One region of the Verrucosispora sp. WMMD703 genome, then DNA from elsewhere that is predicted to be linked to it. Evidence: riboswitches for the same ligand, from Rfam matches in the RefSeq annotation. Region 1 holds a riboswitch; the other holds the start of a gene.
What was found. Region 1 has a riboswitch for cobalamin ahead of metE (5-methyltetrahydropteroyltriglutamate--homocysteine S-methyltransferase). Riboswitches for the same ligand answer to the same signal wherever they lie in the genome.

Region 1 (15,367 bases):
TGCGCGAGCAGGCGCGGGCCGCGTACGTCGCGGCGCTGCGGATGCTGGCCGACGCGCACCGGTCGGCGGGAAACAGCGACGCCGCCGTGGACTGCCTGCTCCGCCTGCTGGAGAAGGATCCGTACGACGAGCCGGCCCACCGGATGCTGGTGCGCACCCTCGTGGCGGGCGGACAGCACGGCGGGCGTTCACCCGCTACCGCGCGGCGATGCGCGCGATCGGAGTACGGCCGCCGGACGAGATCATCCTGACGCCACGGGTCGGGGTACGGCCGTCGGCGACGGTCGTACCCCGACCACGGTGAAGGTTCGGGCAGCGCCGGCACGGCATTCGGCGCTCAGTAGATGTCGTGGTCGGTGCTGTACCCCGTGACCATCCACTTCGGATCATCGGTCAGGTACCGGGGAACCGTTCGCAGCTCGTCGTCCGCGGCCGACGGCCCGGCAGGTGTGCCGCCGCGGACGGACCGGCCCGTCTCGGTGCCGGCCCGCTGGACCGCCGCGACGGTCACCCGGGTCCCGTCGTCGTTGGGCATCATCGCGTCGATGAAGATGTCGGATGCGGGGGCCGGGAACGGGTTGGAGAGGCTGGGCAGCACGGTGATCTCACCGCCGACACCGGACATGGACGGGAATTCCCACTCCCAGTCGCGCTGCACGGTCACGGTCCTCGGCGAGGAAGTACCGACCGGGCTGGTCGTGGCGAACCGCTTGTAGCGAAATACTCCGCTGTCCTCCCACGAGGCACGGCTGCCCTCCACACAGACCGCGTAGGCGACCGGGCTCGCGCCGATCCGGTGGAAGGCCGTGCGAACGGTCACGCTCGCGCCGTCGGTGTCGGGGACCAGTCCGGCCAGCGGCACCCCGGCGGGCAGGTCGAACCCGGTGCCGCTGAGCACCAGGTCGGCGGGGCAACTCGCGGTTTGCGAACCGGCCGGGGATACCTCGACGACCCGCGCCGTGCCGTCGTCGGACTCGCAGATGGCGGCGGCGATCACCGACCACGGTTCCGCGTGGTCCGGGTACGCCTCGCCGCGTACCTCGACCGAGGTCGCGCCCGGCACGATCGCGGCCAGGCGGACTCCCCCGTTGCCGTTCCTGATCCGGCCACCGGCACCGATCAGCACCTCGTCCGCCCCGCACGTCGCGGTCACGCTCTTGGGCGACGTGGTGTCGTAGCCGCTCTCCGCCCGATGCCGGTACGCGGCGTGCGCCGCCCCGGGTAGGACGAGGGTCGCGGCGACCGCGACGACCGCTGCGGCCGCCGCGACAGCGCACCGCGACCGATTGCTTGTGCCGAGTGTCGTGCCCCTGCTCATGACCACTGTCCTTTCCTGCTGACGCTGCCGCGAACGGTTCGCGCGGCGCTGCCCGGAATCATCGGCGGGGCCCGTCACGGTGGCGTCATGGTGGCGCACGGCAGGCTCCGGAAATCGCCCGCGCCTGGTCACGCCGACCGACGTGACCAGGCGCTGCGCCCGCTGACGGTACGGGCCCACGAGCTGTTACGGGCCCCAGCAGATGACGTGGCTCTCCAGATCCCACGGGGGCAGGTAGACCCCATCCTCGACGGCGATCGCCTGGGCGTTGTTCTGGGCGACGTTCGCCATCGACCGGGTGAGCAGGACGTTTCCGGTGGCGGTGGCGGCGACCGTGGCGCCGACGCCGGTGGCGAGCGCGCCGGCCGGGCAACCCGCGGACACCTGCCCCTTGGGGCTGACGCTGTTGGCCGCCCCGGTCAGGCTGACCAGCGTGCCGGTGAGGTTCGCCGGCAGGGTGGCGCAGATGGCGTACCCGACGAGTTCCCACGGCCCGGCGAACCCGCCGGCCGCGCCCGCGGTGACCACCCCGGCGGTGAGCGCCGCGTTCGGCTCGATCCGCTGGTAGAACGCTTCCCCGTTGGCGGTGCGCAGCTCCGCGCCGAGCCCGAGCAGGTCGGTGCCGGCCGGGCAGGCGGCCACCTGGTTCTTGATCGGGTCGACGTTGCTGCCGCTCGCCGAGGTGACGCGCTGGTAGTTGGCCGGGGGCGCGCCCGGCACGCAGATCGCCTGCGCCACGAGGGTGTACGCCCCCGCCACACCGCCCGGGTTGGTGTGCGCCCAGACCGTCACCGACTGGGTGGCCAGGTTCGGAATGATGTCGGTCAACGTGACGTCGCCGCCACCACCGTCCACGGAGCCGCCGCCACCGGCGAGAAACTCGCCGGCCGGACAGGTGGCCACGGCGGACTGGTTGGGGAAGGCGCCCGCCACGCTGACGTTCACCACTGTCGCCTGCGCCGGCCCCGCGCCGGTGGCGACGGCCACGGCCGTGCTGGCCAGCAGCAGGCCCGCGGCACCCGCGAGCCGGGCGAGCCTGGATCGAGTACGCATCGTGCACTCCACTTCGTACCTGCCGCGAGACGATTACGCCCCGACGGGGCGACGCGGCAGGTAACCCACGATCCGTGCCGGCCTCACGGCGGCCTCAGTGCCGCGTCAGGGTGGACGCAACGGTGCACCATCGACGCGGAGGAGCCCCGCGTCGACGCTCGTTCGTGGCTGCCGCGGCGCACAATGAGACGATGGCGACGACCCGGGTCATCCTCTACCGTTTCCGGCTTCCGCTGCCGCGCGGCGACATGATCGTGCACCGGGAGGGCAGGAAGACGACTATCCGCTGGGACGACGAGCCGGTCGCGGTGTTGACCGTGGTGTGGGTCGATGACGAGTCCCGGCATCGCTACTTCATCGACCGCGATCTGGCCGACCGGTTCGACCTACGCCCCGCCGAGCGGGACTGGCAGTTCGTGTCGGTGGACCTCGACCCGGCGACGGCCGCGCAGTGGCGGGTCGCGGCGGAGAGCTACCTGACCGCGATTCAGGCCGCCGAGCGCGACCGGCACGCGGCCCGGGATCATCCGCCGTGGTTCCGACGCAAGGCCGCCGCCGAGCGTGCCCGGTCCCGGCACCGCGCGGCGCTCGACGCCGCCGACAACGCCTACGCGCCGGTGCGGGAGGCCGCCTCGCGATTGGTCGACGAGGTGTACGCCCCGATCGCGACACGGGAGAGAGCCATCGCGGCGATCATCGGCAAGCCGCTCTGGAGGTACGTGCGCAGGGGCGACATCGCTCTTGTGCACGCGGCCACCTCGGGCGGGTCGACCGCCGAAGAGCTCATCTCGGCCATCAGTCGGCAGAAGGGGATCACCGCGTTCCGGTGGGAGCCCGATGCCGTGGCGAAGGCCGTGGAGTTGCTCGGGGAAGACGGATTCGAGGTGTGGTGGCACCGGTTCGCCGGGAATTGGCAGTACCGGCTTCAACAGAACGAGAGAGCACGGCGGGCCGGCGGCACCGGCCTCGCCGGCACCGGCGGCTTCGGAATCTGAGCGCGGGTGTCGAGTCAGCCCATCCGGCTCTGCCCGCAGGGCCCGCCGTGATCGCAGTACGGCTGCCGTTGGCTCCGCCCGCACCCGCACAGGACCGCCCTGGTCTCCGCGCGCACGCCCTGCGGCGTGTCCACTCTCAACTCACCGCGCACGATCAACTGTCCGGTGGAGTCGCGCCTGATCTGCGTCGGCCGGTCCGGGGACTCCGCACCACCGTCTGCGAATTCGTACCGCAACGCTCCGGAGGGACACCGCCGCACCACCTCGGCCAGGCGCTCAGCCTCGGCGCCGTCGGGCCGGATCCACGGGCGCTGACCCGGGTCGAAGACCGCCGGCAGGCCGCGTACGCACTCGGCGGCGTGCAGGCAACGCCGGGCCTCGAAGGTCACGGTGATCGACCGGCCCTCGTACGCCTTCGTCGCCGTTTCGCTGCTCATGCCGACCTCCGTCGCTGTCCTACCCGGCTGTTCAGTCGCTGACCCTGCTGCGGGACTGGTACACCAGGTCCTGATACTCGGGGTGCCGGGCGATCCAGCCCGCGAAGAACGGACAGGTGGGCAGGACCAGCAGATTCGCGGCGCGGGCCGCGTCGAGGCCGGCGCGGGCCAGGGCGGCGCCCACTCCCTTGCCCTCGTACGCCGGCAAGACCTCGGTGTGCACGAACGCCACGAGTTCCGCAGTGCGGATGTACTGCGCGAAACCCGCGACCGTCGATTCTCCCTCGACCCGAGCCTCGTACCGATTGGCCTCGGGGGCATCGCTCACATTCACTACCATGTGTCCTCCAGCTCGCCGTGCTGCGCATCGAAACCCGATGCCCGTCATGAGCCGGGTACGCGGCCACGCGCACGACGCCCCACCCCGGTTGGTTGATGTGTCACCCAGATTAGCCACCGATAGTTGATGCGTCAACCGGCCCCCGGGCTCGCCAGCCTTGACCGAATCCGCGCAGGAAGTCCGGCAGCCACATGCCGTCGACGTTGTCGTTACGCTCCCCGCATGGACCCAACGCCCCGCTGGCTAACCTCGCAACAGCAGGTCGCCTGGGACAGTTTCATCCGCATGCAGGAGAAGCTCATCGGACGGCTCGCCCGCCGAATCCAGGCCGACTCCGGCATGTCCGCCGCCGACTACATCGTGTTGGTCAAACTCACCGAGACCAGCGGCGGACGGATGCGCCTGACGGACCTGGCTAAGCAGGTGGAGTGGGAAAAAAGCCGCATGTCACACCAGATACGGCGAATGGCCGAGCGCGGACTGGTGGCCAAGGAGGAATGCCCCGACGACGGACGCGGAGCGTTCATCGCGGCCACCCCAGCCGGCTGCAAGGCGATCGAGGACGCGGCACCCCTGCATGTCGAACATGTCCGCCGGCTGTTCATCGACGCACTCAGTCAGGAAGAACTCGACATGCTCGCCAGCATCTCCGATCGCGTCCGTGCCCACCTGGAGAGTCAGCCCGACTGAGGCCGAGCGACACCGAGGAGTCGCTGTGCCTCGCCGCTGACCTGGGGGGAAGCGATCGGAGCCCAGGCAGCGAACAGCGAGCGTAAGTAGTCGCCGTACCTGTCCGCGGTAGCAGGATCCTGCTCGACGACATCCAGTTCGTTGACGATGCTGAGATCCACGAACGGTTGCCTCTGGTCGGGTTCCAGGTGCCAGGTCCGGTTGGTGAACCGGTCGACGACCACACCGGTCTCCGCCAGCTGTCGCCAGGTCCGCCATCGGTCGCAGGCCCCGTACAGGTAGACAAGTGCCTCGGCGTCATCACCGATGAGGTTGCGCAGTGTCGCTCGATCGGCCCAGTCGAGCAGCGTCACATCGAAGCCGTCCGTGCCGTAGACGGCATGCGCGAGACCGGCCAGCTGCGCGTCGACCGCACATCCCAGGTCACCAAGGCGGTCGTGAACCCGGCACAGGTGGGCGTAGAGAGTGCCGCCGGGATGCGGAATGGTCTCGGCTCCACGCTGCCGCAGCCAGTGCCGCACCTCGGAATCCACGCTCATGTGCCCGACCTTACGTAAGCCGCGTCCGACCGGCGGCCCGTCAACGAGGGCGGTTCGTCACACCGGCGTACCGAGCAGCTCGGTCGTTCGCTCCCACAGGCGGGTGGCCAACTTGTCGTCCGTGGCCTGCCGGTGGACCGGCCCATTCGGTGTGAGGCGGTGGAAGTAGCCGCCGTTCACCGCCTCCGGATCAGGCATCGTGGCCAGGTGAACCAGCGGCTCGGCACCCTCGGCGAGAGTGGACAGACCACCGAGCAGGCGGTACCGGACCAGCGCCGCGACCAGCGGGGCTTCCCGGTTGATGTCGGTGGCGGCGATCACCCCCGGGTGGAACGCCATCGCGGTCAGCCCGCTGCCCCGGGTACGCCGGGCCAACTCGCGGGTGAACAGGATGTTCTGCAGCTTCGTCATCCCGTACCGCAGCAGCTCGGACCGTTTGCCGGCACCTTCGAGATCGTCGAGATCGATGCTGCCGAACCGGTGGCCGTTGCTGGAGGTGGTGATGACGCGCGCCCGCCCGACGGTGGTCAACCGGTCCAACAGGAGATTGGTGAGCAGGAACGGAGCCAGGTAGTTGACCTGGAACATCACATCATGACCGTCCTCGGTACGGCTGCGCCTGGTCAGCACGACGCCGGCATTGTTGGCCAGCACGTCGATACAGGGGTAGCGACCCAGGAGGGTGTCGGCGAGCCGGCGTACGTCCGACAGCCGGGTGAAGTCGGCCACCAGCGGCTCGCCGCCCACCTGGCGCGCGACGGCTGCGGTCTTATCGGGCGACCGGCCCACCACCACCACGGACGCGCCCAGGCACGCCAACCGGCGGGCGGCCTCGGCACCGATACCCGCACTGGCCCCGGTGATCACCACGGTCTTGCCTGCCAAGATCCGGTCACCCATGGCATCCATCTCCCCGAATGGGACGATGGCCAATCGTAAGAAACCAACAGCACGAACGCCACCGCCAGTGGTGATCAGGCCGAGCAGCCGGTGCAGCCCGGCCGTGATGCCGGCGGTCAGCAACGCATGGTCGGTGCTCAGCGCGGTAGCGATCTGCATGAGCAGCCACATCGTGGCGGAAGCCGCCGACGGTCGAACATGCCCGCCAGCACCACCCCGACGTGGCGGTGCTGGACATTCGCATCGCCGTCGAGGCTGGCCTCGTCGACCATCCGTCCAAGGAATGATCAGGCCGACCCTGTCGAAAGCCAGGGTCGGAACCCTGGTGAATCTCAGGGATGGTGACTGCCTTTCGGGCACGGCGGCGGACCGCTCCCGGCTCATACCGTCGAGACATGATCGACCTGCTGGAAACCGCGATTACCTCGCCCTGGGTTTACCTTGCGTTGTTCGCGATCGCGACCCTCGACGGGTTCTTCCCGGTCGTGCCGTCGGAAACCATGGTGATCACCGCTGGCGTGTTCGCGGCGAGTGGCGAGCCGAACCTGACGCTGGTCGTCGTCGCCGCCGCACTCGGCGCATTCTGCGGTGACCACGTCTCCTACCAGATCGGGCGTACGGCAGGCAGTGGATTCATCGACCGGCTGCCATCCGCCAGCCGGCGCCGGACGGCATTCCGGTGGGCCGCGGGCACTCTCGCCAGCCGCGGTGGGCTGCTGCTCGTGGTCGCCAGATACATCCCCGGTGGCCGGACGGCTGCGACCATGACCATGGGCGCCGTACGCTACCCAAGGACCAGGTTCGCGCTTTTCGACGCCGTGGCGGCCACATCCTGGGCCGTGTATTCGGCCGCCGTCGGATACATCGGCGGCGAGGCATTCGGAGACAACAAGCTCCACGGTCTCATGCTCGGCCTCGGTATCGCCGCCGGCACCACGATCATCGTCGAGGTGGCCCGGCACATCCGCCACCGTACGAGCGCGCACTCACCGTCGCCTGGCACAGTCGGTGACCCGCCCCGAGGGCCGCTACGTTCCCGGCCGGATCCCCGCCCGACGACAGGGCAGTCCCCGCACCGAGCGGGCAAACCGCGATGACCTCGCCGGGCGCGAGGCTGTCAGTTGATCGATCTTGACGGGCGGTACCGACCACGAGCCGTGTGGTCGGTACCGCCCGGCCCGGTTCGGTCAGCCCCCGCGCACCTCGGCGGCGGCGTCGACCAGGTGCCGCAGGGACGCCTCGACCTCCGGATAGCCGCGCGTCTTGAGGCCGCAGTCCGGATTGACCCACAACCGGCGGGCCGGCACGGCCGCGACCGCCCGGCGCAGTGCCTCGATCACCTCGTCGCGCGGCGGCACCCGGGGGGAATGGATGTCCCACACCCCGGGTCCGACACCCCGGCCGTAGCCGATCGCGGCCAGATCGTCAAGCACCTCCATCTTGGACCGCGATGCCTCGATGCTTGTGACGTCGGCGTCGAGGGAGTCGATGGCGTGGATCACCTCGCCGAACTCCGAGTAGCACAGGTGGGTGTGGATCTGGGTGTCGTCGGCGACGCCGCCGGTGGCCAGCCGAAACGCTCCGACGGCCCAGTCCAGGTACGCCTTCTGGTCGGCCTTGCGCAGCGGCAGCGTCTCGCGTAGTGCCGGTTCGTCGACCTGGATGACCCGGATGCCGGCGGACTCCAGGTCGCGGCACTCGTCGCGCAGCGCCAGCGCGACCTGGTCGGCGGTGTCCGCGAGGGGCTGGTCGGTACGGACGAACGACCAGGCCAGGATGGTGACCGGGCCGGTGAGCATGCCCTTGACCGGTTTGCTGGTGAGCGACTGCGCGTAGGTGGACCACTCGACGGTCATCGGTGCCTTGCGGGACACGTCACCGTAGATGATCGGTGGGCGTACGCAGCGGGAGCCGTACGACTGCACCCAGCCGTGCTGCGTGGCGGCGAAACCGTCGAGCTGCTCGCCGAAGTACTGCACCATGTCGTTGCGTTCCGGTTCCCCGTGCACGAGCACGTCCAGACCCAGCTGTTCCTGCAACCGGATGACCTGCGCCACCTCCGCGCGCATCCGCGCCACGTAGCCGGCGTCGTCAAGGCTGCCGGCCCGGTGCGCGGCGCGGGCCCTGCGCAGTTCGGCGGTCTGCGGGAACGACCCGATCGTGGTGGTCGGCAGCTCCGGCAGGCCCAGTCGTTCCTGCTGGCGGGCGGCCCGGTTGCGGTATTCACCGCGCTGCCGGTCGGTGGGACGCAGCGCGGCCAGGCGGCCGCGGACGTCGTCGTGACGCCAGGCCGCCGGGGTGGGCGGCAGTGGCGCCGGTAGCGCGGTGGTGCCGTCGCGCAGCGCACGGCCGAGCACGACGATCTCGTCGACCTTCTGCCGGGCGAACGCCAACCGCGCGGACAACCGGGGGTCGAGGTGCGTCTCCGCGGACACGTCGACCGGCACGTGCAGCAGCGAGCAGGACGAGGAGACGGCGACGTGATCGGCGAGCCCGGCGACCGTCGCGCCGGCAGTCACGGCGGCCCGCAGGTCGGTACGCCAGATGTTGCGGCCGTCGACCAGGCCGGCGACGATGGTCTTGCCGCCCAGCGGGCCGGCGGCGGCGAGCCGGTGCAGGTTGCCCGGTCCGGCGACCAGGTCCACGCCGACGGCTTCGACCGGGGTGTCCAGCAGGGCCGGAAGCGCGTCCCCAAGGTCACCGAAGTAGGTCGCCACGAAGATCCGCGGTCGGTGTGCGAGTTCACTGAGTCGGGTGTAGGCGCGACGGAGGGCATCGATCTCGGCGGGGCTGCGGTCGGCGGCGTAGGCGGGTTCGTCCAGTTGCACCCAGCCGACACCCGCGTCCGCCAGGGTGGCGAGAATCCGGGCGTACGTCCGGACCAGGTCGTCGAGCCGGGCGAACGGATCGTCTCCCTTGGCCAGCAGCAGGAACGTGGCCGGGCCGACGAACACCGGGCGGGTGGTGACACCCAGGTCGTGGGCCTCGGCGTACTCGTCCAGCGCCTTCGCCGGGTTGGCCGTGAAGACGGTGTCCGGGGCGATCTCCGGCACCAGGTAGTGGTAGTTGGTGTCGAACCACTTCGTCAGCTCCAGCGCCGGCTCGGCGTCGACGCCGCGGGCCATGGCGAAGTAGGTGTCCAGCGCGGACAGGCCCAGCCGGGCGAACCGGTTCGGGACCGCGCCGACAGCGACGGCTGTGTCGAGCATCTGGTCGTAGTAGGAGAAGGTGTTCGACGGGATCGCGTCGAGACGGGCATCGCGCAGCGTCCGCCACACCTGCGCTCGGAGACCGGCAGCGGTGTTGGCCAGCGCCTCGGCGTCGATGGTGCCGGCCCAGTACGCCTCGACAGCCTTCTTCAGCTCACGGTTGACGCCGATGCGTGGATAGCCGAGCACGGTGCTCTGCCCGAATGCGGTACTCACCAAGGGGGTCCTTCCCTCGAAGTGTCCGGCGGACACGGAAGGGGAAGACGGGTACACCTCGGGTACCGGCTTCCGCCCTGGCCCTCCCGAGCGGCCGCCGGCGGCGCACACCGGCGGCGTGCGCAGCACTGGCAGGTCTTCGGACTCGCGGGCATGACACCAGGTCGCCTACTGGCCGTCGCTTCCCAGACCTCACGGTCCAGTGCTTTGTTGACGGCGGTCGTTCCCACTCACCGCTGCGGGGCAGTCCCGGATTCACACCGGGTTCCCTCTTACGACGCCCCACCCACCCGGACGGGACGAACCAGCACCACCGCCATCGTACGGGCCACGCCGCCGGCTGGGCCCGTAGTGCCCGACCTACGGGACTACGGGACGACCGCACGCACCACGCACTGGACCGTGCGGTCTGGAAGCGACGGCCGGTAGGAGACCGGCCAAGTCCGTCGACGGCGGCCAGGCCCGGCCGGTGCCGCCGCTGCCACCTCAGGCCGACGGCGACCGGCGCCGCCACCGCGAGGCACAGACCCGCCGCGAGCACCGTCTGGCCCTGCGGCACACCGTGCTCGCGTGGCACCGAGCAGAGTGAAGGCTCCGCTCGGTGCCACGGCAGCCTTGCGGGACGTCTCGACGCGAATCGCTCTCCGCATGGCCTCACCCGGCCCGCTCGTCAGGACTGCTCAATCTCCGAGAACAACCCCTTGAACGCGACCTGCGTCCCCACGAGCGTGCCGAGGACGTCAGCGGCAGCGGGCGTCGTGACTGCGTCGGAGGCGTCTTCGTAGCTGTCGAAGTAGAGGTCGAGGGTCCGGTAGGCGGGGGTAGCGGTCCCGTCCTCCTTCGGCCACACCTTCGCAGACTCAAGTCGTCGCAGCTTCGGCAGCTTCGCCGCGGTCGCCTGCACGTCCGAGTAGGCACGCTCGAAGTCGTCGGGGTCCGCTGGGTTGTCGATGATGAAAGTGATCTTGGTGGACATTGAAGCCTCCATTTGTCGTTCGTTCTGGGGGCAACGGCTCGGGCTCGCGTTGGCGATACCCGAGCCGCTTCGATCCGGCGTGAACCGCTACGGAGGAACGCTCGGCTCCCCGTCAGCGGCCGTACGTCTCCAGCAGGCGCAACCAGACCTCGCTGACCGTCGGGTACGCCGGCACCGCGTGCCACAGTCGGTCCAGCGGGACCTCTCCGACGATGGCGATCGTCGCAGCGTGGATCAGTTCCGCGACGTCCGGACCGGCGAGGGTGAAGCCGACGACCACCTTTCGGTCCTCGTCGACGACCATGCGGGCATGTCCCTTGTAGCCGTCGGCCTGCAGGCTGGCTCCGGCGACAGTCCCCAGGTCGTAGTCCACGACCCGAATCCGCAGTCCGGCCGTCTCGGCCGCAGCCGCGGTCAGCCCCACCGACGCGATCTCCGGGTCGCTGAACACCACCTGCGGCACCGCACGCTCATCGGCGGTCACGGCGTGCCGCCCCCACCTGCCGTCCTCGACCTTCTCCCCCTTTGCCCGGGCCACGATCGCGTCGCCCACCGCGCGCCCCTGATACTTGCCCTGATGGGTCAGCAGCACCCGCCGGTTCACATCACCCGCGGCATACAGCCACCCGCCTCCGCCGACCACACGCAGCGTGTCGTCGACCGCCAGCCAGGCACCCGGCACCAGTCCCACGCGGTCGAGGCCGATGTCCTGAGTGTTGGGCGTCCGGCCGATCGCCACCAGCACCTCGTCCGCCTCGACCCGCTCGCCGTCGACAGTTGCGATGTGGACGATTCCGCGGTCGTCGCGGTTTACGGAAGCGGCCTCCACGCCGGGGCGTACCGACACACCGGCCTCGCGCAACGACTCCGTGACCAACTCGCTGGCGAACGGCTCCGCCGACGGCAGCACACCGTCACGGGCAAGCACCTCCACCGACGACCCCAGAGCGGCGAAGGCGGTCGCCATCTCGGTCGCCACCACGCCGCCACCGATGATGGCGAGCCGACGGGGAACCGACCCGGCCGAGGCAGCCTCGCGGCTGGACCACGGCGCCGCCGCGCGCAGACCCGGAATGTCCGGCAACAGCGCGCTGCTGCCGGTCGCGACGACCACCGCATGCCGCGCGGTCAGCCTGGTCGTGACACCGTCCACGCCGGTCACCTCGACAACGCGGGCGGAAGCGATCCGCCCCTGGCCACGGTGCAGGGCGATACCGGCCGACTCCAGCCAGGAAACCTGCCCGTCGTCCCGCCAATGGGATGCGAAGGAGTCGCGCCGGCCGAGCACCGCAGCCGCATCCAGGTTGCCCGTCACAGCCTCCCGAGCACCCGGCAGTTGGCGAGCCGCCCGCAACGCGGACGCGCTGCGCAGCAACGCCTTGGTGGGCATACACGCCCAGTACGAGCACTCCCCACCGACCAGTTCCCGCTCGACGATGGCGGCGGTCAGCCCGCCCCGCACGACCCGGTCGGCAACGTTCTCCCCGACCGGACCGGCACCGATCACGACGACGTCGTACTCAAGTGAGGTCATGTCAGTTTCCCTTCGCGGCACGGCCGAGACGGACGGCCGCGATCAGGAAGAAGACGGCGCCGGGAATGGCGTAGCCAGCCGCGTTGATCAGCGACGGGTGATCCGCGGCGGCTGCGACGATGAAGGAGCCACCAGCCAGCACCGAGATGCCGCCGCTGATGATCATTGGCCACTGGCCGCCCATCCGCCGACGGGTGACACCTACGATCAACTGGACCAGACCGGCGACGATCGCCCAGGCACCCCAGACCCGCAGGACCGCGGGAACGCCGGACGCCCCGGCGACGCCCACTCCTACCGCCGCGACGAGGCTCACCGCGATGTTCACATAGAGCAGGGCCGGCGAGCCGGTGGCCCTTGACGAACGAAGGTCGTAGCTGGCGGCACCGACGTCGAACAACGGATAGAGCACGAACAGCGCCACCGCGAGCGGACCGATCTCCTTGGCGGTGGCGATCGTCACCCCGGCCCACACGATGGCGAACGCGAAGCGGATGAAGTACAGCCGCCGCAGCGCGGAGGCAGCCTCGGAGATACCGGGCGAAGCAGCAATGGTGGTCACGGGTGACCCTTTCAACGGAGAGGTGGTAGACCGAACGTTCTGTCTCTATAAGCATGCCAGGGGCGGCCGGCACCGTCAAGACCGAACGTTCTATCCGCCACCTCGGTATCGCGCGACCACCGCGCGCCACGGCTCTCGCCGGAGGCCCGCCCCCTTCGTCGCCGCATCGGGCCACGCGTCGTCATCGACGTGGCGCTGTTGGCCCCTGAGGTCGCTCGCTTCCCTCAGACCGAACGTTCTGTTCGCTAAGGTTGAGGGCATGACACGTGGCAAACCCGACAATCGGCCCTCCGAGGCGCGCCTCCGGCTGCTCGCCACGGCAACCAGGATCTTCTACTCGGAGGGCATCCACTCCGTCGGTGTCGACCGGATCATCGCCGAGGCGAAGGTGACCCGGGCGACCTTCTACCGGCACTTCCCGAGCAAAGACGACCTCATTCTCGCCTACCTACGCGAAGTCCATGAGATGGAGCGCGGCACGGTCGACGCGGCCATCGCCAACGATTCATCACCCGTCGACCCGCTCCTGGCCATTGCCGATTCCATAGCTCAGAACATCCAGTCCCCCGGCTTCCGTGGCTGCGCCTTCCTGAACGCCGCGGCGGAGTATCCCGACATGGAACACCCCGTGCGCCAGGAGATAATCGCCCACCGGCAATGGTTCCTGGACACGCTCAGCAAGCTGATGGCGCAGGTTCACCCGGAAACGGCGGACCCGGCCGCACGCCGTTTCGTCATGCTCCGCGACGGCGCCATGGCAGCCGGATGCCTCTTCGACCCCGCGTTGGTGTCCGAGACATTCCTGCACGGCGTCGAAGACCTTCTTCAGCCGAGCGCCGATCGACCGTCGACCGAATCCATCGGCTGACCGGGCCGCACCGGGTCCAGACGACGACCGGCGGCGTTGGATCGCCGATTGGCCCTCGCCGCGACACCGCCAACGTTCCCTGGAAATCGCACTAGCGTAGATGCCGGGCGAAGAACTCGGCCGCGCCTTCCCCTGCGTACCAGGGAACACCAGTGTGTCCGCCCATGTTGGCGTGCAGCGTCTTCTCCTTCGAGCCGAAGGCGTCGAACAGCTTGAGGGCCGCCTGTCGGTCGTTCCCCTCGTCGTCCCACTGCAACAGCACGTGCAGCGGAATGGTGACCTTCCGGGCCTGCTCGAACATGATGCGCGGCACAAAACTCCCGGCGAAGAAGCCGGCGGCCACGATGCGCGGCTCCACCACCGCAAGCCGGATGCCGACGGAGATCACTCCCCCCGAGTACGCGACCGGGCCGCCGATCTCGGGCAGCGACAGGAAGGCATCCAGGGCGGCCTGAAATTCCGGTACCGCCTTGTCGACGAGCGGGAGGATGAGGGCATCGATGATCTCGTCGTTGACCGGCTCGCCGGCCTCCAGCGCCCGGCGCAGGTCGACGCGGGCCTGTTCGATCGCGTCCCAGCGGGGCCGATCACCGCTGCCGGGCAGCTCGATCGCGGCTGCGGCGAACCCATCCGCCACGGCACGCCGAGCCCGCGCCACCAGACGTGGGTACATCCTGCCCAGCCCGAGTGGCGGGTGGCCGAGCAGCACCAGCGGGACCGGCGGTGTCGCGGATGCGGATGTCCACAGGATGCCGGGGATCTCGCCGAGAGTGAACTCGCGTTCGACGACGCCGTCATCGAGGTGTCGTGCAGAGGTGAATCGCATGGTCGTGCCTTTCGGGAGTGCTCGTGGACGGCGCTCCCGGACGACCTATCGCCCGACCGTGACTGCGGGGAGAGCACCCATGTCGAAAACGTTCACGGGTATCACCTCCTCGGTCTCTGGCACGGCCTCCGGCAAAATAGCAGCGGGCCGCTACGGTCCGCCGCGCATTTCTGCGCCGCACCGCGCTCACCGGATGCTGCGGATACCTAGCATCAGCAGCCCGGATGCCACCGCGCACAGGGATCCGAAGACGAACAGCGCCGGATAACCGCCGAACCAGGTGATCAGCGCACCGGCCACCGCTCCGGCCAGCAGCTGGGGCAAGCCGGTGGCCACCTGCAGGATGCCCAGGTCACGGCCCTCGCTGTCGGCATCGGGCAGGACCAGGGACATGACTGCCAGGTCGACCGCGAAGTAGGTGCCGATCGAGGCGCCCAGACAGGCAGCGTAGATCAGCATTCCGGTCCAGGTGGGCATCGCCAGGGGAATGGTCATCGACGCGGCGACGCCGAGGGCGCTCACTCCGACGACCATCTTCCGACGATCCACCTTGTCCGCGATCCAGCCCGTGAGGCCAGCCACGACCACCCACACCAGGATGCTCAGTGTCAGCATGGTGGTCACCGCAGCGGCCACATCGCCGCCGGGCACGTTCTCGGAGCCGATGTAGTCCTGCAAGGTGTAGAAGAGGTAGCCGCTGACCACGTAGTAGGACGCGAAGAGCATGAACCGGCTGGCGAATGCCAACCGGAAGTCGCGGGCGGCGAAGGCGGCGAAGAACGAACGCAGCCGCTCCCCGAGACGCCAGCGCTCACGCACAGGGAGCGGCAGGCCCCGCGCCGACCCTTCCCGGGCCCCGACCAACAGCAGCACGGTGGTGACCAGCAGCACCCCGGCGATGACG
Region 2 (15,367 bases), 310 kb from region 1:
TCCGAGCAGCCATCAACGACGATGCTCAGATCTCTCTGGCGTGCCGGACCCGAGAGGGTGGCCTGTGCCTGGATTGCCTGCCCTGGCGAGTCAAGGAACCAGCGATTGGTGCAGGTGGTATGCATTGCGAAGTTCAGACCGCCGGTCGTGCATTCCTGCTGTGCTGCGTCGCCGATGGAGAACCGCATCTCGGTGCGATTAGGAACCTCAGGAAGAAGTAAGGCAGCGGTTACCGAAAATGCCGGGATGCCAAGTACCACTCCTGCCACACCGAGCCTGCGGCGCGTCTTCTTGCGCAGGATCTCCTTGGCGGTCGTACACTCGGATTCGTATGCGGCCAGGATTTCTGGCTTGTCCAGGGAGAGCGCCAACGCGCGGACAAAGGGCCTCGCCATATCCAGCGTCGATTTCATCCTAGAGGAGGTGTTCGACGCTTGTACGGCCACGATGACAGCGACCAGCGTACCTGCTATCGCCGCAAACCAGGACCCCCGTTCCAACAAGTCCAACCAGTCCGACATGGCTCTCCCTCTCCACCGCTCGGCAGTTGCAGGAAATACGAGCGAGCATAGACGAACGTCCGGCGGCACGCCGGTGCTGTTTTCGCGCTGCGCAGGCAACCCATTGCCCCATTTGCGCGTGTGCTGGCGTGCTCCCAGTTCATACACTCGCCGTACCACTTCCGGCGCGCCCACCACGACGCCAGATTGGTCGTCGCCGCACTGAACATGGCTGCGGTCACCTGCGGCGGCTGCCGCAACGTGGTCGTGCACGAGACCGGCGACCCCGACGTGATCGTGGTCGAGTACGAACTGGTCGGCACACACACGGCGACCGGGGTCACCGCCTCGGCACCGTTCATCGGGGTACTGCGGACCAGCCACGGCAAATTGGCCCAGTGGCGCGAGTATCAGCACACCCTCGCCATCGCTCAGGCCGTCGGCCAGGCGCAAGCCGGCACTCCCGAGGTGCTTCTGTGATCAGGACGCCGGCCGGAAGTCCGGGCCGTCGGATGTCGTCACCAGTTCCCAGCCGAAGGCTTCCAGGGTGATGTCGGTACGGGCACCGAAGGTGTGGACCAGTCTGGCGACCGGCCCGTCCGGCAGGCTGTCGCCGACCGTGGCGAATACCTCGACGGGGGCTTCGCCGAGCTGCTGTGCCACGATCCACGGCACTGCCAGAGCCAGCATGAAGTCCCGGTCGTCATCGGACGCCAGACATCGGGCGAGGCCGGTCGCCAGCACTGAGCGGCGTAGCAGATCGACGGAGTTCTGGCGCAATGCCAGGGTGGCGAGGCGGGCACCGTAGTGGCCGAGGGCGAGCGCGTTGGTGGGGTCGAGGGAGCGTACGAAGCTCTGCTCGATGCGTCGCGGCGCGCGGGCGAGGATCTCCTCCGCGAGTCGGTCCTGCTTCCCCGGGATTCTCTCCAGGTTGGGCTTCACCCGGCCAGGACGGCAGAACCGAGCGAGGTCAGCACTCGGCCCTGCCGAGGCGTGCGAACTCGTCGAGGGAGACGTACTTCGGTACCTCGTCGTTGTTCACGATTGCGGTGATCATGGCTGATCCTGGTTGCAGGCCGGCCAGCTCGGCCAATTCGCGGATGGTTCCGGAGCGCCGGACGGGGTGGGCGAGACCGCGCGTTCGGTGGCAAGGACAATCACGTCCGGCGGCTTGTCCGCGCACCAGGCCAGCGCGGCGAGCGGTCGGCCGTCAGCATCCACGGTGATGCCCTTGATCTCTGGCGTGCAGGCGGTCAGCGCGGTCAGCATGAGCAGTGTGGCGGCCAGGGTGGCGACGATCCGCCGTGTCCTCGCGCGCGTTCGAGCGACCATGCTCTGACGATTACAGCGCGGCGTCGACCTGCCACCTCGGTTGGGTTTCAGGACGGTGACGAAGACGCGTAGCCATCCCGCCTTCGCTGACTGAATTCGACAGGTCCGCGCGATTCGCCATCTCGCCGACACGTGCCCGGCTCATTCGGCGGTTGCTGCCGCCGCACGTCGGAGCCGAGTACCGTCGATTGTGGCGGCTCGCTGGTGTGGAGGCCAGCAGACCGCCGCATAGTCCTTCACCCGGGAGCTTCGTCATGCCGCCGAGCGCGCGCACCATCGTTGACCCACGGTTTCCCGCTGAGCTTGCCCGACTTCGACGTGTCCGTGGCCTGTCACTGCGTGATCTGGCCCGCCTCGCGTACGTCGGGAAGAGTTACGTGCACGACCTCGAGACGGGCCGGACCCGACCGTCCCGAGAACTCGCCGCGCACCTTGACGACACCCTGGAGGCCGGCGGGACGCTGGCCGCGATGGTCGTCGATGCGCCGACCGTGACCACCCCCGACGACGATGACCGCCTGGCGTACGTGCTCGCCGAACCGACCCGCCTCGACGCCGCTGCGGTGCGGCTGCTCGCCGAGGTGCTGGCCGCGCAACGCCGCCTCGACGACGTCCTGCCGGCTCCGGTGACACTGCCGGCGATGGTGGCGCAGTGGTCCACCATGCAGCAACTCGCCGAGCGGGCTGCCGGGCCGTACGCCGGCCAACTGCACGGGGTGGTGGCGGAGTGGACGCAGTTCGTCGGCTGGTTGCATGCGGAAGCCCGCAACGACGGTGAGGCGATACAGGTGCTGATCGAGGCCGCCAGGCAGGCCGACGCCGTTGACAGTGGCCCGCTCGCGGCGCAGGTGGAGAACTTCCGAGGCTACCTGGAGCGGCAGCGAGGCAACCCGCGCGGCATCGTGCGCCATTTCCTCACCGCGTACCACACACCCGGGGCGACGGCGCTGCAACGCGTCGGCGACGCGGTCCAGGCCGCCCATGGGTTTGCGCTACTCGGCGACCGGAACTCAGCGGTAGGGCTCCTCGGGGAGGCGAGCGACCTCACCGAGGCGGCCGAGCGTGAGCAGGCGCCGGTCCTGGCCTACTGGCTGACGCCCACGTTCAGCAGGATGGGTCTCGGGCTGGCCTATCTGGCGCTCGGCGACACGTCGGCCGGCATCGACAACCTGCGGGCCGGGTTGGCCGGGTTGCCGCCTGACCAGCGGGAAGCCGCATGGACGCAGGAATATCGGCAGGCACTCGCGGTCGCCACCGGCTGAGCTGTCCGTCAACCGTCCCGGACAGGGCGCCGGACGCCTCGCACCTGCCCTGAGCACCCACCGCCATCGCACGATTCTTGTGGGTGGTGGCGGTGCGCCCCCACGTACCGCCGCCCCCGTCCCGAACTTCGGTGGAGGTGATGGCGTGAGCAGGTGGCGCAGGTTCTGGTGGTGGCTGCGGCGGCGGCCGATACCGCTGGCGGACGGCGGGCAGTGGCGGGAGGCTGTCGAGCAGAAGGCCGCCCGGCAACGCCTGCTCGACCAGGCCCGGCGCAACACCCGGTGGCCGGCATGCGACGGCCGCCGAGGCGTACGGCCGGGACCGGGTGGGCCTGTCGATGTACGCGGGTGCCTTGTTGACGGCGGCGTTGGACGACCTGCCGCGTGAGGATCCCGGCGAGCTGACGACCCGGTTCCTCGCGTGGCTGCGGTGCACCTGCGGGACGGGTAGCCACGCCGGGGCGTGACCGACGATCAGCATCCCGTCGCATCCGCCGTCCTTTTCGTACGCTGGCCGGCCTGCGACCGGTCAAGCACGGACCGGCGTAGCAGGATGTGACCCACGTTGCAGGACACGCCGACACACCATCTGGTGTCTTGCGTTCGCGGGTCGCCCATATATGGTGTCACTCGTAGCTGGTTCGGCGCCCATCCGGGGCGGCCGAGGCAAGAGGGAACCCGGTGTGAATCCGGGGCTGCCCCGCAGCGGTGAGTGGGAACGACAGCCGTCACGAAGCACTGGGCTCCGGCCTGGGAAGCGACGGCCAGTAGGAGCGCGTAAGCACGCCCACGAGTCCGAAGACCTGCCAGCACGCCGCCCGCACTCGTGGGTGGCGGCCGCAGGCCGCGTGGGACGGCCGACGCCATGAACGGGCCGTGCCGCCTGCGCGGATCCCGTGGCGTCCTCCCGCGTGTCCGAGGCCCTGAGCAGACGGCGCGAGGAGAGAGACGTGACGGTCGTGCGGGAGGCGCCGGCCTCCGACGCAGGTGTGTCGGAGCAGCGCCGGCAGGTGATGCAGGTCCGCAAACGCGACGGCGCCACGGAACCGGTGGACGTCAACAAGATCGTCCGGGCGGTGGAGCGGTGGGTGACCGACCTCGACGAGGTCGATCCGCTGCGGGTGGCCACCAAGACCATCAGCGGCCTGTACGACGGTGCCACCACCGCCGAGCTGGACAAGCTGTCCATTCAGACGGCCGCCGAGCTGATCGGTACGGAGCCGCAGTACTCGAAGCTGGCGGCTAGGCTGCTGGCCGCGTACGTGGACAAGGAGGTCCGTGGGCAGCAGGTGGCCAGCTTCAGCCAGTCGATCCGCTACGCCCACGGCCTGGGGCTGATCGGAGACGCTACCGCGGAGTTCGTGGCCCGCAACGCCCGCAAGCTGGACGACGCGGTCGACCCGGACGGTGACCTGCGGTTCGAGTACTTCGGGCTGCGTACCGTCGCGGACCGTTACCTGCTGCGGCATCCGCAGACCCGCCTGGTGGTGGAGACGCCGCAGTACTGGCTGCTGCGGGTGGCCTGCGGGCTGTCGCAGACCCCGGGTGAGGCGATCGGGTTCTACCGGCTGATGTCGAGCCTGGCGTACCTGCCGAGTTCACCGACGCTGTTCAACTCGGGGACCCGGCACACCCAGATGTCGTCGTGTTTCCTGGTCGACTCGCCGCGCGACGAACTCGACTCGATCTACGAGCGTTACCACCAGGTGGCGAAGCTGTCGAAGTTCTCCGGCGGGATCGGCATCTCCTGGTCACGGGTCCGGGGACGGGGCGCGTTGATCCGGGGCACCAACGGCAGATCCAACGGCATCGTGCCGTTCCTCAAGACCCTCGACGCGGGGGTGGCGGCGGTCAACCAGGGTGGCCGGCGCAAGGGCGCGGCCTGCGTGTACCTGGAGCCGTGGCACCCGGACATCGAGGAGTTCCTGGAGTTGCGGGACAATACCGGGGAGGAGTCCCGGCGTACCCATAACCTGAACCTGGCGAACTGGATCCCGGACGAGTTCATGCGCCGGGTCGAGGCGGACGGCGACTGGTCGCTTATCGACCCGTCGGACGCGCCCGAGCTGCCGGACCTGTTCGGCGAGGCGTTCGACGAGGCGTACCGGGCGGCGGAGAAGAAGGCCGTGCGGACGGTCAAGGCCCGCGATCTCTACGGCCGGATGATGCGTACGCTCGCGCAGACCGGCAACGGTTGGATGACGTTCAAGGACGCGGCGAACCGGCTGTCCAACCAGACCGGTGCGCCCGGCAACACGATCCACCTGTCGAACCTGTGCACGGAGATCCTGGAGGTCAACAGCGACACCGAGACGGCCGTGTGCAACCTCGGGTCGGTCAACCTGGGCGCGCACGTCACCGCCGACGGTGTCGACTGGGAGAAGCTGCGCGCCACGGTACGCACGGCTGTGGTGTTCCTCGACCGGGTGATCGACATCAACTATTACCCGGCCGAGCAGACGGCGGTGTCGAACCCGCGCTGGCGCCCGGTCGGGCTCGGCCTGATGGGGCTACAGGACGCCTTGTTCACCCTGCGTCTGCCGTTCGACTCGGCACCGGCCCGGGAGTTGTCGACCCGGGTCCAGGAGGAGATCTTCCTGACCGCGCTGGAGACGTCGGCCGGGCTCGCCGAGCGGTTCGGCCCACACCCCGCGTACGCCGAAACCCGCGCCGCGAAGGGTGACTTGCATCCCGACCTGTGGGGCGCGGAGGTGACGCAGGCGTCGCGGTGGACCGCGCTGCGGGAGCAGATCGCCCGCCACGGCCTGCGCAACTCGCTGCTGGTGGCGATCGCGCCGACCGCCACGATCGCTTCGATCGCCGGGTGCTACGAGTGCATCGAGCCGCAGGTGTCCAACCTGTTCAAGCGGGAGACGATGTCCGGCGAGTTCCTCCAGATCAACACGTACCTTGTGCGGGAGTTGAAGGCGCGCGGGCTGTGGACCGCGCCGATCCGTGAGCAGATCAAGCGGGCCGAGGGGTCGGTGCAGGGCATCGCCGAGCTGCCCGAGGAGGTGCGGGAGCTGTTCCGTACCGCGTGGGAGCTGCCGCAGCGGGCGCTTGTCGACCTGGCCGCCGCCCGCGCTCCGTTCATCGACCAGTCGCAGTCGCTGAACCTGTTCCTGAGCGCGCCGACCATCGGCAAGCTCTCCTCGATGTACCTGTACGCCTGGAAGGCCGGGCTGAAGACCACCTACTACCTGCGGTCGCGTCCGGCGACCCGGATCCAGCAGGCCACCGTCGCCGTCACCCCGGCGGCCAGGCCGATCGTCGCGGTCAGCGACGACGAGGCGTTGGCCTGCTCCCTGGAAAACCCCGAGAGCTGCGAGGCGTGCCAGTGACAACTGTTTCCGAACCCGACACCGGCCAGCGGCAGATGCTGCTCGACCCCGGCATGGACCTGACCCTGCGGCCCATGCGCTACCCGCAGTTCTTCGACAGGTTCAAGGACGCCATCAAGAACACCTGGACCGTCGAGGAGGTCGACCTGCACTCCGACCTCACGGACCTGGCCAAGCTGTCCCCGGCGGAGCAGCACCTGGTGTCCCGGCTTGTCGCGTTTTTCGCCACCGGCGACACCATCGTGGCCAACAACCTCGTGCTCAACCTCTACCAGCACGTCAACTCGCCGGAGGGACGGCTCTACCTGTCCCGGCAGCTGTTCGAGGAGGCGGTGCACGTCCAGTTCTACCTGAACCTCCTGGACACCTACGTGCCGGACGAGCGGGAACGGTTCGCGGCGTTCGCGGCGGTGGAGAACATCCCGTCGATCGCCCGCAAGGCCGAGTTCTGCTTCAAATGGATCGACTCCATCTTCGAGCTGCGGGAGCTGAAGACCCGTGCGGACCGGCGGTCGTTCCTGCTGAACCTGATCTGCTTCGCCGCCTGCATCGAGGGACTGTTCTTCTACGGCGCCTTCGCCTACGTGTACTTCCTGCGGTCCCGGGGCCTGCTGCACGGCCTGGCCTCCGGCACCAACTGGGTGTTCCGGGACGAGTCGATGCACATGGCCTTCGCCTTCGACGTGGTCGACACCGTACGCGCCGAGGAGCCGGACCTCTTCGACGCCGAGATGGAGCAGCAGGTCCGGGACATGCTGGCCGAGGCCGTCGAGTGCGAGGTGCAGTTCGCCGCCGACCTGCTCGAACAGGGCGTGTCCGGGCTGTCCCTGGCCGACATGCGCGAATATCTCCAGCACGTCGCCGACCGGCGGCTGGCGCAGTTGGAGATCGCGCCGCTGTACGGGTCGAAGAACCCGTTCGCCTTCATGGAGTTGCAGGACGTGCAGGAGCTGTCCAACTTCTTCGAACGGCGAGTGTCGGCCTATCAGGTCGGAGTCACCGGCACTGTCGCCTTCGACGACGACTTCTGACGGCGGTCCGGCCACCACCACGAACCGGGTCCGGCCCGGCGCTGATCCTGCCGATCACCGCCGGGCCGGTTCACCGGCCGCCGCGAGAGCGGCGACGTCGTCGCCGGAGCGCTACCCGCTAGCGGCCCCAGCTGTGGGCGACGGCGAGTGGGTCTCCTACCCGGAAGTCGGGCGGATCGTGCATGAGGAAGTCGCGGTGGCTGATGTTCCACGCGTAGGCGCCGGCCATTCCGAACACGAGGAGGTCCCCGACGGCGATCGGGCCGCTCTCGGCGTCGCGGGCCAGCACGTCCTTGGGCGTGCAGAGCTGGCCGACGACGGTGACCGGGCCACCGTCGGTACGCGGCCCGGCACCGTCGCGGGACACGACGACGAAGGGCTGGGAGTGTCCCTTGGCCGCCGGAGTCCGCAGGTGGTGGGTGCCGCCAGCGACGATCACGAACCACTGACCCCGGGACCGCTTCACGTCGATCACCTCGGTCACGTACGACCCGCAGTAGACCGCCACGGCCCGGCCGGGTTCGATCCGGAGCCGGACCGTCGGGTGGGCGTCGCACACCTCGCCGAGCAGCCGACCGTAGCTCGGCCAGTCGAAGCGGTGCTCCGGGCGGCGGTAGTCGACGGCCATGCCGCCGCCGACGTTGACCTCCTCGGCGCGTACCTGCCGCACCGCCCAGTCGGTCACCTCGCGCGCCACCGCGGCGGCGGTCGGCGCGTCGAGCCCGCTGGCCAGGTGGGCGTGCACGCCACGGACCCGGACCCCGTGCGGTGGGTCGACGGCGAGCCGGACCGCCTCCGGTGGGTCCAGGCCGAACGGGCTCGCCTGTCCGCCCATCACCAGGACCGCGCCCGGGGTCGCGACCGGCAGGTTCACCCGCAGCAGCACATCGACGGTACGCCCGGCGGCCCGCGCCAGGGCGGCCAGCCGGTGCAGTTCGGTGGCGGACTCGACGTGTACCCGGTGCACGTCGGCGGCCAGCGCTGCCGAAAGATCCGCGTCGGTCTTGCCCGGTCCGGCGAAGGCGGCCACCCGCCGGTCGGGTAGCACCGCCGCGAGGTGCCGCAGTTCGCCCCGGCTGGCGGCTTCGAAACCGTCGACAGTGGCCGCGAGGGTGCGCAGCATCCCCGGGTCGGGATTGGCCTTGACCGCGTAGAGCAGCTCGACCCGCTCCGGCAGGGCCGCCCGGACGGCAGCCGCGTGCGTGGCCAGGGCGGCGAGATCGTAGACGTACGTCGGTCGGGTCATTCGGCACCGCCGAGCGGGTTGGGCACCTCGACGTAGGGTGCCTGCTGGTCGGCGGCCCGGTGCCAGCGGACCAACAGGTTCGCCTTCGCAGCGAGCGGAGCGCCGTGCAGCAGCGGGGTCAGCTCGGCCGGCTCACCCAGCTGTGCGTACGCCGCCTCGACGGCTCGCCGGACCGTCTGCCACAGCCGGGGCTCGGTGCCGGGGTGGCCGTCGGCGAGCGCACCGGCGAGACCGGCGAGATGGTTGACGAACAGGCAGTAGACGACGCGCCGGGCCGCCTGTGCGGGGGTGTAGGCGGCCTGCCGGGGCACCCGGTTGGGCCAGGCCGCCAACCGTCCGAGATCCAGCTTCAATCCTTCGAGGTCACGCAGGACCAGGCGGGCCGGGCGACCGTCCGGATCCAGGACCACCAGCACGTTCTGCAGGTGTGCCTCGTGGACCACGCCGTGGCCGAGCCACAGGCGCAGCACCGTGGGCACCAGCAGCTCGACGTAGGCCCGCCACCAGTCGATCGGGTCCGGCACGGTCAGCGGCGCGCTGGCCAGCGCCGCCGCCAACACCACCCGTTCGCCCGGCCGCAGATGCTCGCGTACCCCGGTCCGCAGGATGGTGCCGTACGCCTCGTCCGCCCCCGGCAGGTCGACGGTCCGGTAGCCGGGCTCCCGCAGCAACCCGACCCGTGCGGGAAGCGGCACACCGGACAGGAACCGGGTCAACGCCACCGCTCCGGTCAACTCGTAGCGGGCGTTCTTGCGCAGGCAGTTGGTGATGCGCACGTGCAGGCTGGTCTTGAGGAACAGGTCGACCGAGGGGGCGTAGAGCGTACGGACGCTCGCGGTCGGGCGGACCGGTACGCCGGCCGGGCCGAGCCGGCGCAACCTCAGATCGGTAGGTGGCATCAGGTCCAACTGCCACGGGTGCACCGGCAGCAGGTGGTGACCGGGTGGCGCGTCCGGCGGATCCAGCGGCGCGATCAGCTCGTCCACCGGCCCGTCGCCCGCCACCAGGTCGGCGGGCACGGCGAGCCAGTCGAGCCGGAAGCTGCTGCGCAGCTCCGGGGCGTAGCGACGCCAGCTCGCCGGATCACCACTGCGCCACTTCGGACTGGGGTGATGCGGGTGGCCGTGTACCAGACACTGTTCGGAGTCGACATAGTCGTCGACCACCGGGTCGCCGGTGGGGGTGGGGTCGTTGGACGGGCGCTGCCGCAACAGGGTGGCCAACGCGTCCCGGCTGCCGAGCACCTGCTCGACGAATTCGTCGTTAACCAGCCCGGTGCGGGCGCGCAGCTCGGCGGCGAGCAGCCGGGCGAGCTGCGCGCCGTCGACCGGCCCGTCGGCGTCCGTCGAGCCGTCGCCCAGCGTGTCGGCGGCCGGCGGATCCGGAACCGCCGGGTGGCGGCGGGCGACCGGTGCCGCCGCCGGCCGGCAGCGGACCGGACCGACGTAGCGGTGCGCCAGCACGGGGGAGATCCGGGCCAGTCGGCAGGAGAGCGTCAGCCCCAGGTGTGGCAACCGGATCCGAAGCTGCCCGCCCACGGTCTCGGCCGCACCGTCGGGCGCGGCCACCTCCCGCAGGTAGCAGGAGAGCAGGGTGTGCGTGGCGGCCAGGTCGGCGGCGCGTTCCGCCGGCCCGGCGGTGGCCTCGGCGGTCTGCGGCGTCACGAGGCGTTCCGCAGGTAGTTGGGTCCGGTGCGGTGGTAGAACTTGTTCACGTCGGTGCAGCCGATCCGCTGCTTGGGCAGCAGCGTGCCGGCGGTCAGCATCGCCTTGACCGGCAACCGGTCGGCGGTCAGGACGCGGTCGACCAGCTCTCGGGCGGCGGGTGTGTCGCCCCACCGGTCGCGGGCGGCGCGCAGCCGGGGCGCGAGGGCCTCGGCCGGGGAGGGCACGGCGACCCCCTGATCCGCCAGGGCCAGCAGGGGGGCCGTCGCCGCCAGGTGAAGTGTGATCGTGACGAACATGTCGGCCAGCTCCCCGGGATGGCGGATCCACATCCGCTGATCGCGCAGTCGGACCGTGCCCGCGTGCCGGGGGTCCAGCCGGGCGCCGTCGTTGTCCTTGTACAACAGCCGGATCGGACCGTCGGACGGTAGGACCAGATGGATGTTCTGCGGATGTGCTTCCAACGCCACTCCGTACCGTAACCACAGGCACACGTGCCAGTCGAGCAGGAGATCCAGATAGGACCCGAGGAGCCGGGTCGGGTCGGCGCCGCCGATTCGCTGGGCGACCGTGCCGGCGGTGGGATCCGTCGCGGCGAGCGCGGCCACCGGCACCACGGTCGCCCGCTCCAGCCCGGCGGGTAGCCGACGCAACAGAAAGGACCGCAGCTCGTCGTCGTCGCAGTGACCGAAGACGCTCTCGTCGGCGTGCGTGATCCGGTCGGCGAAGCGCGGCTGCTCCGCGGCGATGCGGTCGAGCAGCGCGGCCACCGCCGCGCCGTCGGAGAGCGCGTCAGGCGCGAGGGTACGGCGGTTGCGGGCACCCAGACTCGCGGTCGGCAGCGGCAGTTTCAGGTGGGTCGTCGGATAGCGGTCCAGGGCGACGGTCCGCATCGACAGGGTGGGTCGCACGGTGATCTCCGGTACGTCGAGTACCGGTAGGGCCGACCGGTCGGCGGTCAGCGGGTGCACCGGCAACAGCACCTCCCCGGCCTGGCGCGGCGTCGGCCACCAGGCGGGCAGCCGCCCGTTCAGCCGCAGGGTCCGGGCCGGTACGGGCAGCCAACGCAGGGCGAAGGTGGGGGCGTGCTCGGGTGCGTACCGGAGCAGTTCGGCCTCGTCCAGGCCGTGCCGGCACCGGTCGGTGGGGTAGACGGCGTGGCCGGCGTGGGCGGCGAGCACGTCGTCGAGGAGCGCGCCGCCGAAGCCGGTGGGCGGGTCGACCCGGTCGGCGGCGATCCGGGCGTACGTCTCCGACCGGGTGGTCTCGGCCAGCCGGCGGGCGAGCAGGTCCTGCCGGCATTCGTCGGTGAAGGCGCGCCACCCCTGCTCGGCCTCGACGTCGTCGTGCGGCGCGAGCAGCTCCAGCAGCCCCGCAAGCGTGTCCACCCGGTGTGGCGCCCGGCCGGGCGGGTGCACGTGCAGTTCGGCGCGGGCGAGGCGGACGGCGTGTTGGAAGCCGTCGGGTCGAACAGGAAGGCGTAACCGGCCGGCGCGGTGCGCTGCCTGCCACCAGCCGGGGCCGTCGGGGCCGCCGCCGCTGCTCAGGCCGAGATGGTCCTCGCGCAGCAGGGCGTCCAGCACCCGGCGGAACAGCTGCTGCTCCACCGGATCGGTCACGTGTCGATCACCCAGTCCAGTCCGGCGCGGAACTCGACGAGCGCGCGGCGCACCACGGCCGGATCCGACCCGATGGCGTGCAGGACGGCCAGGTAGTCGCGGTTGGTGCCGGTGTGCTCAGCGGTGGTCCCGATCGGCCGCAGCGGGCGGCAGCCGAGCCGGATCCCGTCGCGTACCGCGTCGATCGGACCGGGGGCGGCGACGAGGGTGCCGCCGCGCTCGGCGCAGACGTACTCCACCCGGGCGGTCTGGTTGATCGCGGTCGGGTCGGGCAGACCGAGGTCGGCGACGGATTCGCCGAGGTGCAGCCGGATGACGTACTCGAACAGCGGCACGTCGAGCAGCTCGGCCAGGATGAGATCCATCCGGTCACCGATCAACCGGTCGTTGACCTCGATGAGCCGAGGTCGCTCCCGGTGCATGACGAACTCGGTGTGGCAGGGGCCGAACCGTACGCCGAGCGCGTCCAGCTGAGCGCGTAGCCGCTCGGCCGTCGCCGGAGTCGCGGGTGCCCATTCCAGGCACAGCTCGGTGAAGGTGGGCGGCGGGCCGAGCGTGGTACGCCAGCCACCGAGCACGGCCAGCGTCCCGGCGTCTCCGAGCGTGTCGTGGGTGCGCACCTCACCCGGCAGGTACTCCTCCACCACCAGTGCCGCGTCCGGTCGGCGACCGCGGATCTCGGTCACCCGCCGGACCAACTCGTCCGCGTCGGTGACCAGGTAGGCGTCCTCACTGGCGACGCCGTCACGCGGCTTGACCACAGCGGGGAAGACGTCGAACGTCGGTGGCTGCCCCGGAGTGAGGCGCTGGGCGTGGACCACGTCGAGACCGGCGTCGGCGACGGCCTGCCGGGTGGCGGCCTTGTCCTTGCAGCGTCGCGCCGACTCGGGATCCTTACCGGGCAGGCCGAGACGACGGGCGGCGAGCGCCGTCGCGGCCTGTAGGTGATCGCTGTTGGAGAAGAGTCCCACCGCGGCTGGCCCGTTCCGGACCACGTCGATGACGGCCTGCGGGTCCCGCACCGGGCAGCCCCGCGTCGGCACCGCCGTGGGCCAGTCGTCGGGCCGGTCGGTCAACACGGTGACCGGCACGCCGAGCGTGTCGGCGGCCGGCAGCAGGCCGTCCAGCACGGAGTCGGTCGGGTTGAGGGCGGTCAGGTACAGCATCACGAGCCGACTCGGTGATGGGCCGTCACCGAGCGCGCCAGTAGGCCAGCGCCGCCACCTGCTCCTTGCCGACGCCCAGCCCGCGCCGCAGGTGTCTGACGATGCTGCGGGTGCTGGCCGCCTCGCAGGCCACCCAGTACAGGCCGTCCTCCTGGGCGGCGTTCAGGGCGGCGGTGACGGTGTCCACCAGGTGTTGACCCTCGTCGCGACGCGGCACCCACACCACCTCGTCGTGTGGCCGGGTACGCAGCGGCAGGTTCCGCTCGCCATCATGGGCGTACTCGAGCCAGATGCTCGCCGACACCGGCCCGGCGGCGTCGAGCAGGCTGTTGACCGCGGGTAGGGACGCCGCGTCGCCGACCAGGTAGAGCCGGCCGGGCACCGGTTCGGGGAGCGTGAAGGAGCTGCCCTGCACGGTCGCCTCGATGGTGTCTCCGGGCCGAGCCGTCGTGGCCCAGCGCGCCGCGCAGCCGTCGTGCAGGGCGAACACGAGTTGGAAGCGCCCGCTGTCCGCGTCCGGGTCGACAAGGGTGTACGCCCGCTGGTGGGGTCGGCCCTCGTTGTCGAACCACAGCCGGATCCACATGGTGGGGTGCACACCGCAGGTACGCAGCAGGTCGCCCCCGTCGACGAGCAGCCGCTGGTAGCGGTCTCCGACGGGTTCGTTCTCCAGGACGGTCAGCTCAAAGTTCCGGCCCCCGAACGCCTTGAGTACGAGGGCTTCCCAGTTGCGTTTCACTCGGTTCTCCACTGTGGATGCGGTTCGGGCGACGAGGAGCCTGCCGACCCTCGATGGCACGTCCCTGGTCGAAGCCGGGCGACTGCCGACGGGCGCGCGTGGGCGTCGGGCTCAGGGCCGAGCGGCAAGTGGCAGTGCCCGCACCAGCATCCGGTGCGAGCGCCAGCCGGGAAACGGCACGAGGTCGCCGACGTGGTCGAACCCGGTTCGTTGCAGCGCGTGCCACACCCGGGTGTTGGTCTCGGCGACGGCGAGTGACACCCGCTCCTCGCGCCGTCGGGCCAGCAACTCGACAGTCATCCGGAATCCGAGCCGGTGGCGGCGGTACTCGGGCAGCACGAACGCCTCGCAGACCGCGAAGGTGCGGCCCGGCCACTCGATCGCCAGGTCGGGATCCTTGGCGGAGGTCAGGTCACGCCACCAGAGGGTCTCCGGTGGTAGCGGACAACCCATGACCGTCCCCACGAGCCGGCCGTCGACGTACCCGAGCGCCGCCTCGAAACCGGGGGCCTCGGCGGTCCGCCGCAGGCGTTCCTCCACCGTCGGCACGGTGTGGTCGACCAGGTGCAGGTCGGCGGCGTGCACGCGGCGGTAGACCTCGGCCAGCGCCGGGATGTCGACCTGGTCGGTGGTGACGACGGCGCTGTCCAGACCGTCGATCGCCTCGGACACAGCGGGCGACGACATGTGAACCCTCCCCGAACTTTGGTTAGGCATACCTAACCAGCCGGTCGGCGTTCGGGCAAGTCTCCGTCTCGTGGCGCGGTGCGCGCGTCGGTCACGGCTGTCTGGAGTCGTCTCCTGGCGTCCCTCCCCAGGGGCGGGTGGGTTGCAGCACGGCATCGCTCAGCGCCTCCCGCCGCAGGTGGGCGATCCGCTGGTACGCCGGATCGGCGATCATCTGACTGAACGCCCGGCGGGTTGGATAGCGCACCAGCAGGACCGCGTCCCACTGCTGATCCGCCGCGGCGATGAGGGCGTCGTCACCGTCGCCGGCGTAGACGACCTCGACTCCGTAGTGCGGCGCGACGGTCGTGGCGAAAGCCTTCGCGTACTGCTGGTACCGCGCGCGGCCGCCGTCGGCGAACCGCAGCAGATTGAGCATGACCACAGGTTCGTCAGGTCCGTCGGCGAGAAACCCGGTGGGAAGCTTGCCGTGTGGATCCGCCGTCATCGTTGCCTCCGATCTCGGGACTGGAAGCAGTATTCCGGCATCGAGGTCAGGCTCGTCAACGAAAAGGCGGTGGGACTTTGCACTCACGGTGCACGTTTCTGGCCGGCGGGCGTCAGCCGGCTCTCCGCAGGTCGGCCAGGAGCGCCTCGACCCGGGTACGGATCTCGTCACGGATCGGGCGTACCGCCGCCACGCCCTTGCCGGCCGGGTCGTCGAGCTTCCAATCCTCGTAGCGCTTGCCGGGAAACACGGGGCAGGCGTCACCGCAGCCCATGGTGACGATGACGTCGGAG

Region 2: linked by a shared signal. The riboswitch ahead of ACN26Z_RS15045 (ribonucleoside-diphosphate reductase subunit alpha) and the one ahead of metE (5-methyltetrahydropteroyltriglutamate--homocysteine S-methyltransferase) in region 1 are both predicted to bind cobalamin.

What each region holds. Positions count from the first base shown of each region.
Region 1 covers NZ_JBMHMM010000004.1:2,848,446-2,863,812, reverse strand. The annotation lists gene ACN26Z_RS13595 (BTAD domain-containing putative transcriptional regulator) at 1-251, shown strand, start outside; gene ACN26Z_RS13590 (hypothetical protein) at 338-1,318, opposite strand; gene ACN26Z_RS13585 (hypothetical protein) at 1,505-2,371, opposite strand; gene ACN26Z_RS13580 (hypothetical protein) at 2,563-3,366, shown strand; gene ACN26Z_RS13575 ((4Fe-4S)-binding protein) at 3,381-3,803, opposite strand; gene ACN26Z_RS13570 (GNAT family N-acetyltransferase) at 3,835-4,131, opposite strand; gene ACN26Z_RS13565 (MarR family winged helix-turn-helix transcriptional regulator) at 4,366-4,833, shown strand; gene ACN26Z_RS13560 (DUF6817 domain-containing protein) at 4,821-5,372, opposite strand; gene ACN26Z_RS13555 (SDR family NAD(P)-dependent oxidoreductase) at 5,430-6,431, opposite strand; gene ACN26Z_RS13550 (DedA family protein) at 6,668-7,369, shown strand; gene metE (5-methyltetrahydropteroyltriglutamate--homocysteine S-methyltransferase) at 7,460-9,697, opposite strand; cobalamin riboswitch at 9,811-10,021, opposite strand; gene ACN26Z_RS13540 (EthD family reductase) at 10,368-10,673, opposite strand; gene ACN26Z_RS13535 (dihydrolipoyl dehydrogenase family protein) at 10,786-12,207, opposite strand; gene ACN26Z_RS13530 (hypothetical protein) at 12,209-12,769, opposite strand; gene ACN26Z_RS13525 (TetR/AcrR family transcriptional regulator) at 13,029-13,637, shown strand; gene ACN26Z_RS13520 (alpha/beta hydrolase) at 13,729-14,463, opposite strand; gene ACN26Z_RS13515 (MFS transporter) at 14,650-15,367, opposite strand, start outside.
Region 2 covers NZ_JBMHMM010000004.1:3,156,122-3,171,488, forward strand. The annotation lists gene ACN26Z_RS15020 (hypothetical protein) at 1-521, opposite strand, end outside; gene ACN26Z_RS15025 (nuclear transport factor 2 family protein) at 729-980, shown strand; gene ACN26Z_RS15030 (hypothetical protein) at 981-1,442, opposite strand; gene ACN26Z_RS15035 (hypothetical protein) at 1,554-1,832, opposite strand; gene ACN26Z_RS15040 (helix-turn-helix domain-containing protein) at 2,087-3,094, shown strand; cobalamin riboswitch at 3,715-3,919, shown strand; gene ACN26Z_RS15045 (ribonucleoside-diphosphate reductase subunit alpha) at 4,045-6,435, shown strand; gene ACN26Z_RS15050 (ribonucleotide-diphosphate reductase subunit beta) at 6,471-7,466, shown strand; gene ACN26Z_RS15055 (alanine racemase) at 7,585-8,712, opposite strand; gene ACN26Z_RS15060 (IucA/IucC family protein) at 8,709-10,376, opposite strand; gene ACN26Z_RS15065 (IucA/IucC family protein) at 10,373-11,995, opposite strand; gene ACN26Z_RS15070 (ATP-grasp domain-containing protein) at 11,992-13,161, opposite strand; gene ACN26Z_RS15075 (siderophore-interacting protein) at 13,187-13,900, opposite strand; gene ACN26Z_RS15080 (GNAT family N-acetyltransferase) at 14,012-14,587, opposite strand; gene ACN26Z_RS15085 (DUF1330 domain-containing protein) at 14,679-15,074, opposite strand; gene ACN26Z_RS15090 (arsenate reductase ArsC) at 15,187-15,367, opposite strand, start outside.